2 regions of the Rhizobium sp. 21-4511-3d genome follow, and region 2 is predicted to be linked to the other one. Evidence: predicted binding sites of a transcription regulator. Region 2 holds the regulator's gene; the other holds the start of a gene.
What was found. Region 2 encodes LexA, which represses DNA repair genes until DNA is damaged. Its sites were predicted from a motif close to TGTTCNNNNTGTGTTCNG; they were not measured.

Region 1 (7,627 bases), 320 kb from region 2:
CTTGGCGACAGCGTGACGGTGAAGCTTGCGGAAGCCATTCCGCTTGCAGGCGCGCTGCGCTTCGAGATGGTCAGCGAAGGCCGCGCCATGCCGACGGCAGTGCGCTCCTTCCACAAGGCCGGCCGCCGCGACAACCGCATGGCCGCCCGCAAGAAGGTCGGCACGAGACCGCCGAGAGGCCGGCGCTAGAAACGCCAGAGGAAAGAGCGATGACGACGCCTGCACAGGAACAGCCGATCCAATATGGCGGAAGCGACGCTTCCGAACGCCCGCTTGGCCGCTCCATCATGCGCGGCATGCTGAACAAGTGCCCGCATTGCGGCAGCGGCAAGCTGTTCCGCGCCTTTCTGAAGCCGGTCGACAATTGCGCAGCCTGCGGCGAAGCGATGCATCATCACCGCTCCGACGACCTGCCGCCCTATCTGACGATCTTCGTGATCGGCCACGTCGTTCTCGGCGGCTACATGCTGACCGATCTCGTCTGGCCGCTGCCGATGTGGCTCACCTTCGCCATCTGGGCGCCGGTGACGCTGCTTTCCGCCCTCCTGATCATCCAGCCGATCAAGGGCGGCGTCATCGGCCTGCAATGGGCGCTGCGCCTGCATGGTTTCGGCGGCCATAGCGACGATCACGACGTCTACGAGATCCCCGGCCGCGACCAGCCGTAAGCGGCATCGCGGCGACCTTCACCGTCCAGACATAATTCGCTTGTATTGGGCAACGCTCACGAACTGTGCGGGCGGCTTTTGCTGCGCGCATATGTTCTCCGGCGAATAAAATGGTGCGCGTTTTCTTGACCGATCTGACGTTCGACTATTCGATCTATTGCATTCTGCGCCGGACTTCCCGTAAAGCTCTGCCCGTCACCTGGTTTTGGCATCTCTGTGCCCTTCTATGTGGCACGAGACGGGCGATTCGTTTCAGTCATTCAAGGATGGATATATGTCTCAGCCGAGAAACGGCACGCCGGGCGATGTTGAAGAAATCCATTGGCCGTCGCTGGTTGCCGCCGTCTCGTCGATCTCTGCTGTCGGCATAGCGATCGGACTCGGACTGCCGCTGCTCTCCATCATTCTCGAGAAGCGCGGCGTTGCCTCCACTCTTATCGGGCTCAACACGGCGATGGCCGGCGTGGCCGCCATGGCTGCGGCGCCGGTGACCACCAAGCTCGCCCATAAATACGGCGTCGCCTCCACCATGCTCTGGGCGGTGGTGATCTCGGCGCTCAGCGCCATCGGCTTCTACTACGCCCAGGAATTCTGGATGTGGTTCCCGCTGCGCTTTGCCTTCCATGGCGCGACGACGACGCTGTTCATCCTGTCGGAATTCTGGATCAATGCCGCATCGCCGCCGACTAAACGCGGCTTCGTGCTCGGCATCTACGCGACTGTGCTGTCGCTCGGCTTTGCCGCCGGGCCCCTGCTCTTCTCGATCCTCGGCAGCGACGGCGTCTTGCCCTTTGCCGTGGGCGCCGTTGCCATCCTGCTTGCCGCCATCCCGATCTTCGTCGCCCGTAGCGAGAGCCCGGTGCTCGAAGAGAAGCCGGAGCTGCATTTCATGCGCTACGTCTTCCTGGTGCCAAGCGCGACGGCTGCCGTCTTCATCTTCGGCGCGGTCGAGGCCGGTGGCCTGGCGCTTTTCCCGATCTATGCGACGCGCGCCGCCTTTACCGAATCGCAGGCCGCCCTGCTGCTGACCGTGATGGGAATCGGTAACGTCATCTTCCAGATCCCCGTCGGGCTTCTTTCCGATCGCATGAAGGACAAGCGGCCGCTGCTGGCGGCTATGGCCACAATGGGCCTGATAGGCTCGCTGATGCTGCCCCTGCTCGTCCATAGCTGGGCGATGATGGCGGGCGTGCTGCTCTTCTGGGGCGGCTGTGTGGCCGGTCTCTATACGGTTGGTCTCAGCCACCTGGGCTCGCGCCTGACGGGTTCGGACCTAGCGGCTGCCAATGCCGCCTTTGTCTTCTGTTACGCCGTCGGCACCGTTGCCGGTCCACAGGTTATCGGCGCGGCCATCGATGTCGCCGGGAATAACGGTTTTGCCTGGGCAATTGCCGGTTTCTTCGGGATATATGCGGTGCTTTCAAGCATAAGACTGCTTTTCATTAGAAAGCGGGGTTGACTTTTCGGGCGGGATTCGTAGTTTCGCGCCAGAATTTGCCGTGGAGCCCATCCGGCTTGCCACGGCTTTCATTTTATTAAAGGCAGGACGACCATGGCCAAGGCTACCACAATCAAGATCAAGCTGCTGTCGACGGCCGACACCGGTTTCTTCTACGTCACGACGAAGAACAGCCGTACGATGACGGACAAGATGACGAAGACCAAGTACGACCCGATTGCTAAGAAGCATGTCGAGTTCAAGGAAACCAAGATCAAGTAATTCTTGATCCCTGGGTTTTAAAAAGGCGCGCGCCCAACGGCTGCGCGCCTTTTTCGTTTTAAGGTCTCTCATCGCGGGAAATGTTAGCGCAAACAAAAACGCCGCCCTACCGATCTATCGGCAAGGGCGGCGTTTTTACGAAAGGGGGTCGGCCAGCAAGCAACGCGGCACGAGGAACCGCTTAAGGTTGCGAACTAGCCGACCGACCCCACGACCCAGGAGATGCGGCGGACCTGAGCATCATGGGGTATCTCGGCCTCCCGGTTCCGGGAGCGCTTTTCTTATGGCTCGATAATTTGCCCGAAAATGAAAGAAAATCAACAAATTCTTAATGATTAGATTTCTTAGCTTGCTTCTATGGTTAAAAGTCCAATTTTGGGGCAGGCCCGAAAACAACGAATCACGTTTCTTTACTTGATGAAGAAAAACGCGATTGAATATAACCATAAATATACATCAGTACAATTATGGCGATCTTCCGTTACGTCAGGCGAACGCGTTACATCTCGCCGAATAGTAATACCACGATAACTCTATAAATTGCGGCAGCTATGCTTTACACGCGATACTTAGATTGATTCTATTCGTGAAAATGAGCACAAATTACCCTCAAATTGGACGATCAGGCGTCCTCTCCATTTTTGGGGTATTTGGTTGAAAAACGCCCGGCGCTTTGGCGGCGGCATTATTAAAATTTGTTAATCTTTCGCCGCCACCAGTGGAAACTGAGGATAACCTACGCGGCAAAGGCGCTCCGGCGTCAGGCCGCTGCAGCAACGACTCGGTTGCGGCCAGTATTCTTCGCTTCATAAAGCGCGAGATCGGCCTGCTTCATCAGCTGATCGGGCGTCAGTACGCTCGACAGACGAGAGGCGATACCGAAGGACGCGGTGACTTTCAACTCTTCGCCGGTTGACTTCAGCGTGAAGCCGCTGGTCTCGACCGATGCACGCAGGCGCTCGGCAACGGCGGCAGCCACCTCGGGCGAGGTATCGGGCATGATGATGACAAATTCCTCGCCGCCGTAGCGGCAGGCGAGATCGGCGCCGCGCACCGTGGAGCGGATGCGGTTGGCGAATTCCTTGAGCACCTCGTCGCCGGCATCGTGACCGTAGGTGTCGTTGACCTGCTTGAAGCGGTCGATATCGGTGATCAGCACCGAGAGCGGCTTGCCGCGCGCCATCGAGCGGTTGAACAGCACGTTCAGGTGATTGTCGAGATAGCGGCGATTGTTGAGGCCGGTCAGCGCATCGGTGACGGCGAGCTCAATCGTCTGCTTGACGCTGGCGCGCAGGCGGTCGTTAAAGCGCTTGCGGCGGATCTGCGTCAGGCTGCGGGCGACCAGCTCGTTCGGATCCAGCGGGCGGACGATATAATCGTTGACCCCGAGATCGAGCGCCCGGATGACCATCTCGTCATCGCCCTGATCGGTGACGATCAGGATCGGCAGGAAGCGCGTGCGCTCCAGCGAACGGAACTGCGAGCAGAGGCGCAGCGGATCGTAGTCGTCGAAGTTGGTATTGACGATGACGAGTTCGAAGGCGTTTTCCGCAGCTTCGAAAAGGGCCGCCTGCGGATCCGAGATTGCCGTGATGTCGGCGATCGGCTTCAGCGTCCTGATGATGCGTTCCTGGGAATTGGCGCGGCCATCGACGAGCAGGACCTGGCCTGCATCTTCGGCACGCCCCTCACCCGTCCGCAAGAGATCGTCGATACCCATCGTCTGCGCCGTCTCGGCGCGGATGCGCAGTTCATCGCTCAGCGTCTTCAGGCGCAGCAGGCTCTTCACCCGCGAGATCAGCTGCAGGTCGTTGACCGGCTTGGTCAGGAAGTCGTCGGCACCCGCCTTCAGGCCGCGCACGCGGTCGGCCGGCTGATCGAGCGCGGTGACCATGACGACAGGAATATGCGAGGTCTTCTGGTTGGCCTTCAGCCGCTCGCAGACCTCGAAACCGTTGAGGCCCGGCATCATCACGTCGAGAAGAATGATATCGACCTGGTTGCGCTCGCAGATCGCCAGCGCCTCATAGCCGTCGGCAGCCGTCAGGACATCGAAATACTCCGCGACCAGCCGCGCTTCGAGCAGCTTCACGTTTGCCGGAATATCGTCAACAACCAGAATGCGCGCAGTCATAGGCTTCTTTCCGATGCGCTAGGCATCGCCGAGATAGGTCTTGATCGTTTCGATGAATTTCGGGACGGAGATCGGTTTTGAGACATAGGCCTCGCAACCGCCCTGGCGGATACGCTCCTCATCGCCCTTCATCGCAAAGGCGGTGACGGCGATGACGGGAATGACGTGCAGCTCGTCGTCTTCCTTCAGCCACTTGGTCACCTCAAGCCCGGAAACTTCCGGCAGCTGGATGTCCATCAGGATCAGGTCCGGACGATGTTTGCGAGCAAGATCAAGCGCTTCCATGCCATTTCGGGTCTGGATCGTCGAGTATCCGGATGCCTCGATCAGGTCGCGAAAGAGCTTCATGTTGAGCTCGTTATCTTCTACAATCATCACCTGTTTGGGCATGGCAAGCTCGTTCCTATGTTCCGTCCCTGCAAATGTCCGCCTGACGTGAAGCGACATGCGAACGCGCGGCTCGACGAAACCGATAGCGGCAAGCTACCGGTATTTGGTTGAAAAAAAGGTAACTTACCCAGCGAAATGCAAAGCAACTTCAAGACTTCGAAACAACTCGCCAGAGATCCGCATGAAACGGCGATTGCCGTACTTGGCTGGCTCGCCAACGAACCCGACATGTTCTCGCGATTCCTGGCGCTGACAGGCGTCGAGCCGGTGCAGGTGCGCAACGCCATCAACGATCCGGGCTTCCTCTCCGGCATGCTCGATTTCGTCATGCAGCACGAGCCGACAGCCATGGCATTCTGCCAGGCCACCGAGACACCGCCGGAAGCGCTGACGGCTGCCTGGCAGCACTTCTCGTCGCCAGGCCTCGATTCCGGGCAGTATTGAAACCGATGCTGATCGACGGTCTCGACACATCCCATGTACGCCTCGGCGACAGGCCGCTGATCGTCTGCGATGTCGACGACGTCGTGTTGCAATTCATCGTGCCGTTCGAGCGCTTTCTGGTCAGCGAGGGCTACCGACTGGTGCCGCGCTCCTTCAAGCTGCATGGGAATATCGAGACGGCGGATGGCGCGCCAGCCGATGACGTGACAGTCAGCCGCTTGATCGAGACCTTTTTCGAGCGGCAGGAAGACTGGCAGGCGCCGCTGGCGCTTGCGGGGGAGAGCCTTGCCGTGCTGTCTGCGACAGCCGATATCGTTCTGCTCACTGCCATGCCGCCCGTCTATCGCGACCAGCGCCGCCGGCTGCTCGACCGGTTCGAACTCGACTATCCGCTGCTCGCCTCGCTGCAGCCGAAGGGGCCGATCGTCAAGGCCCTGCATGGCGCCCGCGACCTGCCCGTCGTCTTCATCGACGACATGGTGCGCAACCTGCATTCCGTGCACGAGCATGTCGATCGCTGCCTGCTGCTGCATCTGATGCCGGTATCGGAGATTCATCGCTTCGCGCCCTCCGCCATGGATGGCATTGCCAAGGTTGCGGGATGGGAAGAAGCCGCCGCCCATATCGGCGAACATCTGTCGCTGCCGCCAGCCCCTGCCCGCGGCTGACTGTCTACCCCCATCGATGAAACGGCCTCAAAATGCCGTCTGATATCCAACGCCTGGCTGCTCCTCTTGTCTTGAGACTCGAAAGCTTAGAGCGTAAAGTCGCCATGTTCAACATTTGTTCCAGCGATGACTCACCCTGCGCCTGACAAGACACACGGCTTCTGTCGCGACTGCCTTGCCGAGCAGAAGGGCGAAGCGCGCCGTTGCACGGCCTGCGGCAGCCCGCGCGTGGTGCGACACAAGGAACTCTACGGACTGACGCTGGCGCATATCGACTGCGACGCCTTCTATGCGGCTGTCGAGAAACGCGACAATCCGGAGCTTGCGGACAAGCCCGTGATCATCGGCGGCGGCAAGCGCGGTGTCGTCTCCACCGCCTGCTATATCGCCCGTATCCATGGTGTGCGTTCGGCCATGCCGATGTTCAAGGCGCTCGAGGCCTGCCCGCAGGCGGTCGTCATCCGGCCCGACATGGAGAAGTACGGCAGAGTCGGCCGCGAGGTTCGCAGCATGATGCAGGAGCTGACGCCGCTGGTGCAGCCGCTGTCGATCGACGAGGCCTTCCTGGAACTCGGCGGCACCGAGCGCCTGCACCACGATCCCCCTGCCCGCACGCTGGCGAAATTCGCCCGGCGCGTCGAAAAGGAGGTCGGCATCACCGTTTCCGTCGGGCTTTCCTATTGCAAGTTCCTGGCGAAGGTCGCCTCCGACCTGCAGAAGCCGCGGGGATTTTCGGTGATCGGCCGCGAGGAAGCGGTCGAATTTCTGGCGCCTCGCCCCGTCACCACGATCTGGGGCGTCGGCAAGGCATTTGCCGCCACGCTGGAATCCGACGGCATCCGCACGATCGGGCAGCTGCAGCAGATGGAAGAGACCGACCTGATGCGCCGCTACGGCAGCATGGGCCAGCGCCTCGCCCGTCTCTCGCGCGGCATCGACGACCGTGAGGTGCATCTGAACGAGGCGGCAAAGAGCGTCTCGGCGGAGACGACATTCTTCGAGGACATCTCGCGGTACGACGATCTGGTGCCGATCCTGCGCAATCTCTCCGAGAAGGTCTCCTGGCGGCTGAAGAAGGATGACATCGCCGGGCATACCGTGGTGCTGAAGATGAAGACCGCGGACTTCAAGCTCCGGACGCGCAACCGGCGCCTCGAAGACCCGACCCAGCTTGCCGACCGCATATTTCGCACCGGCATCGAGCTTCTGGAGAAGGAGACCGACGGCACGAAATTCCGCCTGATCGGCATCGGCGTCAGCGATCTCTGCGATCCCGGCCGCGCCGATCCGCCCGACCTGATCGACCACCAGTCGACACGGCGCGCGGCGGCGGAAGCGGCGATGGACAAGCTGCGCGACAAGTTCGGCAAGGGCACGGTCGAGACCGGCTATACATTCGGCGGCGGCAAGCGCGAGCGCTAGACAGGTTCTACCGCGTGCAGTTCGGCGAGAACGGCTGCCTTGTTCAATGCCGCCTGCGCGTAATCCGGTGCCCTTTCAAGAGCATGCGAATAGCTCTCGACGGCGTCCTCGAGACGGCCCATGCGGCGCAGGACATTGCCGCGATTGTTGAAGGCCGTGGCATAGCCGGGCGACAGGGCGA
Region 2 (7,627 bases):
CGCAGCGGCGCACCATGCTGGAAGGCTACGATCTCGTCTGGCAACGCATGCAGACGGAAAAGCCACCCGGAGAGAAGGCGGCGGAGATCGTTCTCGACGTTCTGGACAAGAAAAAACCCGGTCATCGCTGACCGGGTTTTTTGTTTTCGGATTGTCCGGGCGCTTAGCGCTTGGAAACCGGAACGTAATCGCGCTGTGCTTCACCGATATAGAGTTGGCGCGGGCGGCCGATGCGCTGCTGCGGATCCTCGATCATTTCGTTCCACTGAGCGATCCAGCCGACGGTGCGGGCGAGAGCGAACAGAACGGTGAACATGGTCGTGGGGAAGCCGAGCGCCTTCAGCGTGATACCCGAGTAGAAGTCGATGTTCGGGTAGAGCTTCTTCTCGATGAAATACTCGTCGGTGAGCGCGATGCGCTCAAGTTCCATCGCCACTTCGAGAAGCGGATCGTCCTTGATGCCGAGTTCGCCGAGAACTTCATGCGTCGTCTTCTGCATGATCTTGGCGCGCGGATCGTAGTTCTTGTAGACGCGGTGACCAAAGCCCATCAGGCGGAACGGATCGTTCTTGTCCTTGGCGCGTGCGACATATTCGGGGATACGATCGACGGAGCCGATCTCCGACAGCATGTTGAGCGCTGCTTCGTTGGCGCCGCCGTGAGCAGGGCCCCAGAGGCAGGCAATGCCGGCCGCGATGCAGGCGAACGGGTTTGCACCCGAAGAGCCGGCGAGACGAACGGTCGAGGTCGAAGCGTTCTGCTCGTGGTCCGCATGCAGGATGAAGATACGGTCCATGGCGCGGGAGAGAACCGGATTGACCGTGTACTCTTCGCAGGGAACGGCAAAGCACATGCGCAGGAAGTTCGACGCGTAATCGAGGTCGTTCTTCGGGTAAACGAAGGGCTGGCCGATGTGGTACTTGTAGGCCATTGCGGCCAGCGTCGGCATCTTGGCGATCATGCGCAGCGAAGCGACCATGCGCTGGTGCGGATCGGTGATGTCGGTCGAGTCGTGGTAGAAGGCCGACAGGGCGCCGACACAGCCGCACATGACGGCCATCGGATGCGCATCACGGCGGAAGCCGGTGAAGAAGCGGCTCATCTGTTCGTGCACCATCGTGTGGTGCGTCACGCGGTGGTCGAAGTCCTTCTTCTGAGCTGCCGTCGGCAGTTCGCCGTAAAGCAGGAGATAGCAGACTTCCAGGAAGTCGCCGTGCTCGGCCAGCTGCTCGATCGGATAGCCGCGGTGCAAGAGAACGCCCTCATCGCCATCGATGTAGGTGATCTTCGATTCACAGGATGCGGTCGAGGTGAAACCAGGATCGTACGTGAAGGAGCCGGTGTTTTTGTAGAGTGCGCCGATATCGATGACATCTGGCCCAATCGTTCCGCTCTTTACGGAAAGATTGGCGGACTTGTCGCCGATTTTGATTGTTGCGCTTTGATCCGTCATTCTGATCCTCCAAATTGGCGGCGGCGCCATAAAAGCGCCATAGGGTTAAGCGTCCGCTCAGATTGCTATATGATAGCGCGCCTAATGCCAAGTTACCGTGACGCCATTTTGTGCATCGCAGTATCAACTTTTAGGCACTCCTGCGATGCTGTAAACGCATAGCGGAAGCCGATGATTTATTTAGGCTTTTTGCACTCACGATTTTTTGCGTTTTTTCAATCGATTATTGTTGCTGAAACGCGCGCAGGGTTGCATCTTGGTTGTATTTTAATGGGTCGCAAGGCTCTTTACATGCCGGGGTTGAAAAGCAGCGAGATCAGCCTGGAACTTTCGGAGGATGCGGCCAAATTGCCGCATCTTGAGCCAGCGCGCGCCTATTCTGGCCTCTCGCCCGTGCCGATGCGGCACTCACCGGCCACGCTCAGCGCTTATCGACTCCGATCATCCTTCAGGCGCGCGATAGGCGCCATCCCGAAATGCGCCGACGAAGAGCTCGCCTACGGTGGCCGAATGCTCTTCGCGCCGGTTGCGCTCGGCTTTGGTGCCGTGGCGTGGTTTGCGGCCGGCAATGGCGTTTCGCCAATTATACCGCTCTTCTTCATCGCGGTGCTGTTCACTCTCATGATCGTGACCGATCGGGCGCGGGAGGGGATGCGCGTCGTGATCGCCGCATTGACGTTGGTCGCGGCAGGCGTCGCGACTGCGCAATTCGAAACGTGGAGAGCCGAGACCATCCTGCTTGATTCCGCCGTGACGACGACGCTCACAGGACGGGTCGAGCGCCGGGAAAGCGACGGCCGCGGCGGCTGGCGCTACGTGCTGTCATTGCGCGCAACCGAAAACCCGGTGGTGAAACGCCCGCCCGCCCGGGTGACTGTCATCGCCCGCGGCGCCAAGTCCGAGTTCGAGACGGGAACCTGGGTGAAGGGCAGGGCGCGGCTGACGCCACCCTCCGGTCCGGCACTCCCCGGTCTCAACGACTTCTCGTTCTCATCCTATTTCGATCGCGTTGGCGCCAATGGGTTTTTCTATGGGGCGCCGGCGGCGGTGAGGCCGGGGGCCGCAGACGAGCATTCGCTGACCGACAGCGCCTTCGAGTGGCTCTACCGGTTGAGAAGCGGCATCGGCGATCGCATCAGGGGCATTTTGCCCGGCGATACTGGCGCTTTCGCTGCCGCGCTCGTGACCGACGAGCGGCGGGCGATTTCGGCAGAAACTACGGAGGCACTCCGGCAATCAGGCCTCGCGCATATCATCGCCATATCGGGCCTCAACATGGCGCTGTCTGCCGGCATCTTCTTCGTCGGGTTCCGCACGCTGCTCAGCCTGTTTCCGTCCGTCGCCCAGGCCTACCCGGTCAAGAAGATCGCGGCTGCCGGAGCGCTTGCGGCCGTCACCGCCTATTTCCTGATTTCCGGCTTCGCGGTTTCCGCCGAACGCGCCTTCATCATGATGGCGATCATGCTGACGGCGGTGTTCTTCGACCGGCCGTCGATCAGTTTGCGCAACGTGGCGCTCTCGGCGCTGATCATCATCGCCATCTCGCCCTCAGAAATCATGGGGCCGAGCTTTCAGATGTCCTTTGCCGCGACGCTGGCGCTGGTCGCCGGCTATGCGCTCTGGAAGGAGCGGCCGGCCCGCGACAAGCCCTTTGCGAAATTGCGCCTCGTCAGGCTCATGTCATCGGCGGCCGGCTTCTTCGGCGGCATCCTGCTCACCTCCGTCATCGGCGGTTTCTCGACGGCGCTGTTTTCGATCGAGCATTTTCACCGGCTGACGGCCTATGGCCTGCCTGCCAATCTCGCCGCCATGCCCGTCATCTCCTTCGTCATCATGCCGGCCGGGCTGTTTGCAATGCTGTTGATGCCGTTCGGGCTGGATGCCTGGGCCTGGCAGGTGGTCGGCTTCGGTCTCGATCTGGTGATCGCGATCGCCAAGACCGTCTCGTCCTGGGGAGGTGATATCGGCGTCGGCCGATTGCCTGCCTGGTATTTCCCGGCCGCGGTCGCGGGCTTCCTGTTACTGACCCTGCTGCGCACCCGGCTGAGGCATATCGGCACGGCAATCATGGCCCTGTCGACGCTTGTGGTCGTCATGCTTCCCGAGAAGCCGCCGCCGAAGATCGTCATTGCTGAGGACGGCAGCATGGCGGGGATCGTCGGTTCCAGCACAATCGCTACCAATCGCGAGCGCCCGCCGGGTTTCATCTTCGATCAGTGGAAACGGGCTCTGGTGCTGGACAGCCATCGCGAGCCGATCTTTATCACATCGGCATCGGCATCGACATCGGTCCCGACCGCGCCGCCGGGTGAAAGATTGAGGCTGACATCAGCGCAACAGCAGGAAGCGCAGAGCGCCATTGCGGCCAATGCCAGGGAAGAGCGGTTTTCCTGCGTAAAGAAAGCCTGGTGCACGGCAAAGCTGGAGAACGGCTCGGTGCTGACGGTCATCGACAATGCCGCTTACCTCGGCCCCGCCTGCGATGCATCCGATATCGTCGTCACACCGGTGCGCCTGCGGCTCGAAAGCTGCCGCTCTGGCGCACTGCTTTTTACCGGCGCTACTTTAAGAAAGACAGGCTCTGTCGAGTTGCGCTTCGATGGAGGCGCTGCAGCAGTCACCGCATCCTTCGAGGATCTCGATCGCCCCTGGACCCGCCACCGCGCCTATGATTGGCGCAGCGGCACTTTTGACGGTGATGAAATCGCCGTCAGTGATAGCGGCGGATAAGGCCGACAAGCTTGCCCTGAACCTTGACGCGGTCAGGCCCGAAGATACGCGTTTCGTAAGCCGGGTTGGCAGCTTCGAGTGCGATCGATGCGCCCTTGCGGCGGAAGCGCTTCAGCGTTGCTTCTTCATCGTCGACGAGGGCGACGACGATATCACCGGCATTGGCGGTATTGGTATTGCGGATGATCACCGTGTCGCCGTCGAAAATGCCGGCCTCGATCATCGAGTCGCCCTTGACTTCAAGAGCGTAGTGCTCGCCGTTTCCGAGCATGTCGGCGGGAACGGTGATGTCATGGGTGTTCTGCTGGATCGCGGAAATCGGCACACCGGCGGCGATGCGGCCCATGACAGGAACCGAGATCGAGCTGCTATTGTCTTCGTTCGCCGGCTTCGGCGGCGCGACGGGCTGCGGCTTGCCGAGGCTGCCTTCGATGACGCTTGGCGAGAAGCCGCGGCGCGGCTGGATGCTGGGGCTGTAGGCCTCGGGCAGCTTGATGACTTCCAGTGCGCGGGCGCGGTTCGGTAGGCGGCGAATGAAGCCGCGCTCTTCGAGCGCTGTGATCAGGCGATGAATGCCCGACTTAGAGGCGAGGTCGAGCGCATCCTTCATTTCGTCGAAGGACGGCGGTACGCCGGACTCCTTCATCCGCTCGTGAATGAAGAGGAGAAGCTCCTGTTGTTTGCGCGTCAGCATCGAAGTCTTTCCCCAGATTCGTGAAACAAAGCCAGAACGGACACTATATGTTCCATATGTGTTCCGCAAGTGCCTAAATATTGGTAAAACTTCCCATCATTTTTCGTCATTTTTGAAAGTTTCTTTGCCGGATTGGTTATCCGCGCTTGCGCTTTGCCCGGCGCGGCGTGCAAATCTCTGCCGGCTTCACCGGAGGGAACCGCCATGACGCATCCGCTCGATCATCTGGTACTGCCCGTCACCCATATCGATGTCGCCCGCGAGCGACTCGGCCGTCTCGGTTTCACCGTCGCTGCCAGTGGCCGCCATCCATTCGGAACGGAGAATGCCTGCGTCTTCCTCGCCGACAAGACCTATCTTGAGCCGCTCGGCATCGCGAGCCAGACGGAGTGCGATGCCGCCGCCGCCAAGGGCAACAGCTTTATCGCCCGCGACCAGGCCTTCCGCTTCCGCTGCGGCGATGATGGATTCTCGGCGGTCGTCTTCGGTACTGACGATGCCGATGCGGACAGGGCCGCCTATGATGGCGCGCAGCTGAGCGGCGGTGACATGGTGGAGTTCTCGCGCCCGATCGTCATGCCCGATGGAACGCAGGCGACCGGCGCCTTCAAGCTCGCCTTTGCCGCCGATCTGAGGGCGCCCGATGTCTTCTTCTTCGCCTGCCAGCGGATCAACGCCTTTCCGGCCGATCGCAAGGCGCTGGAGACTCATGCCAACGGCGTTCTCGGCATCGTCGAGATCGCGCTCAGCGCAGAGGAGCCCGATGCCTTCGCGTCGCTGTTGCAGACGGCAACCGGCGGCGTGGCGCCCGGTGAGGCCGCCTTCGGCCTTTCCTTCGCTCTCAGCAATGTCCGGATCGTCATCTATTCCGAAGAAGGGATGGAGGCCTATTTCGATGTCGAGCCGCTTGGCACCGATAACGGCCTGCGGGCGCGGGCAATCGTCTTTGCGGTCGCTGATCTGGCCGTGACAGCGGCGCATTTGGCTGCTAACGGGATCACCTACGTGAATATGAACAATCGTCTATTGGTGAAGCCGGCGCCGGGACAAGGCGCGATCTTCGCCTTCGAGGAGACCCAATGAGCAACACCAATGCAGAAGTCGCCGTCGGCGAAGGCGCTGGCCGCGTTACCTTTTCCAATGCCGGCAAGCTGTCGATCATCGCTGGCCCCTGTCAGATGGAAAGCCGCGAACATGCCTTCATGATCGCCGGTGTTCTGAGCGAACTCTGCAAGAAGCTCGGCATCGGCCTCGTCTACAAGTCTTCCTTCGACAAGGCCAACCGCACCTCGCTCTCGGCGCAGCGCGGCATCGGCCTCGACAAGTCGCTCGAAGTCTTCTCTGATCTGAAGAAGGAATTCGGCTTCCCGGTTCTGACGGACATTCATACCGAGGAGCAGTGTGCAGAGGTCGCAACCGTCGTCGACATCCTGCAGATCCCGGCCTTCCTCTCTCGCCAGACCGACCTTCTCGTTGCTGCGGCCAAGACCGGCCGCGCCGTCAACGTCAAGAAGGGCCAGTTCCTGGCTCCGTGGGACATGAAGAACGTTCTCGCCAAGCTCAATGAGACGGGCAACCCGAACATCCTGCTCTGCGAGCGCGGTGCTTCCTTCGGCTACAACACGCTGGTCTCCGACATGCGCTCGCTGCCGATCATGGCGGCCATGGGCGCGCCTGTGATCTTCGATGCCACGCATTCGGTGCAGCAGCCGGGCGGGCAGGGCGGATCGAGTGGCGGCCAGCGCGAATTCGTCGAGACCTTGGCGCGTGCGGCCGTCGCCGTCGGCGTTGCCGGCGTCTTCGTCGAGACGCATGAGGATCCTGACAATGCGCCGTCGGATGGCCCGAATATGGTCTATCTGAAGGACATGCCGCGGCTTCTCGAAAAGCTTCTGGCCTTCGATGCGATCGCAAAGTCGGCCTGACGTTCAAAAGGCTGACATGATCTTGTAATAGGCCACGCAGGTGGCCTGAAACGAAGGCATGTTAGGCGGCTCAAAAACGGCTGTGAAAACGCCATTGCAATCTGCGTGCCTTCGATTAAGACGATTTCAAACGATTTATCCACCCACCGAGCAGGAAGAAACCCATGACTGCAATTACCGATATCATCGCCCGCGAGATCCTCGATAGCCGTGGCAACCCCACCGTCGAAGTCGACGTCTATCTCGAAGATGGCAGCATGGGCCGTGCGGCTGTTCCGTCGGGCGCTTCGACCGGCGCGCATGAAGCCGTTGAAGTTCGCGATGGCGGCAAGCGCTATCTCGGCAAGGGTGTCGAAAAGGCTGTCGAAGCCGCCAACACCGAGATCTTCGATGCCATCGGCGGCATCGATGCCGAAAACCAGATCCAGATCGACAACATCATGATCGAGCTGGATGGCACGCCGAACAAGTCGCGTCTCGGCGCCAACGCCATCCTCGGCGTTTCGCTCGCTGTCGCCAAGGCTGCCGCTCAGGCCGCCGGCCTGCCGCTTTACCGCTACGTCGGTGGCGCTTCCGCTCACCTGCTGCCGGTTCCGATGATGAACATCATCAACGGCGGCGCACATGCAGACAACCCGATCGACTTCCAGGAATTCATGATCCTGCCGGTTGGCGCCGACTCGATCCGCGAAGCCGTCCGCATGGGCTCGGAAGTCTTCCACGTCCTCAAGAAGGAACTGTCGGCTCAGGGCCACAACACCAACGTCGGTGACGAAGGCGGTTTCGCACCGGGCCTGAAGAGCGCCCCTGAGGCCCTCGACTTCA

Region 1: a site for LexA is predicted at 6,130-6,147, ahead of ACQZ5H_RS03475 (DNA polymerase IV). Genes of this name have one in related genera too.

The regions. Positions count from the first base shown of each region.
Region 1 covers NZ_JBNWCF010000001.1:659,965-667,591, reverse strand. Annotated here, with positions in the region: gene rnr (ribonuclease R) at 1-189, shown strand, start outside; gene ACQZ5H_RS03510 (DUF983 domain-containing protein) at 210-668, shown strand; gene ACQZ5H_RS03505 (MFS transporter) at 943-2,127, shown strand; gene rpmG (50S ribosomal protein L33) at 2,221-2,388, shown strand; gene ACQZ5H_RS03495 (PleD family two-component system response regulator) at 3,149-4,522, opposite strand; gene ACQZ5H_RS03490 (response regulator) at 4,541-4,912, opposite strand; gene ACQZ5H_RS03485 (DUF3572 domain-containing protein) at 5,048-5,356, shown strand; gene ACQZ5H_RS03480 (hypothetical protein) at 5,362-6,024, shown strand; gene ACQZ5H_RS03475 (DNA polymerase IV) at 6,151-7,446, shown strand; gene ACQZ5H_RS03470 (GNAT family N-acetyltransferase) at 7,443-7,627, opposite strand, start outside.
Region 2 covers NZ_JBNWCF010000001.1:980,375-988,001, forward strand. Annotated here, with positions in the region: gene lpxB (lipid-A-disaccharide synthase) at 1-131, shown strand, start outside; gene gltA (citrate synthase) at 164-1,453, opposite strand; gene ACQZ5H_RS05365 (ComEC/Rec2 family competence protein) at 1,724-4,183, shown strand; gene lexA (transcriptional repressor LexA) at 4,164-4,877, opposite strand; gene ACQZ5H_RS05375 (VOC family protein) at 5,082-5,960, shown strand; gene kdsA (3-deoxy-8-phosphooctulonate synthase) at 5,957-6,802, shown strand; gene eno (phosphopyruvate hydratase) at 6,967-7,627, shown strand, end outside.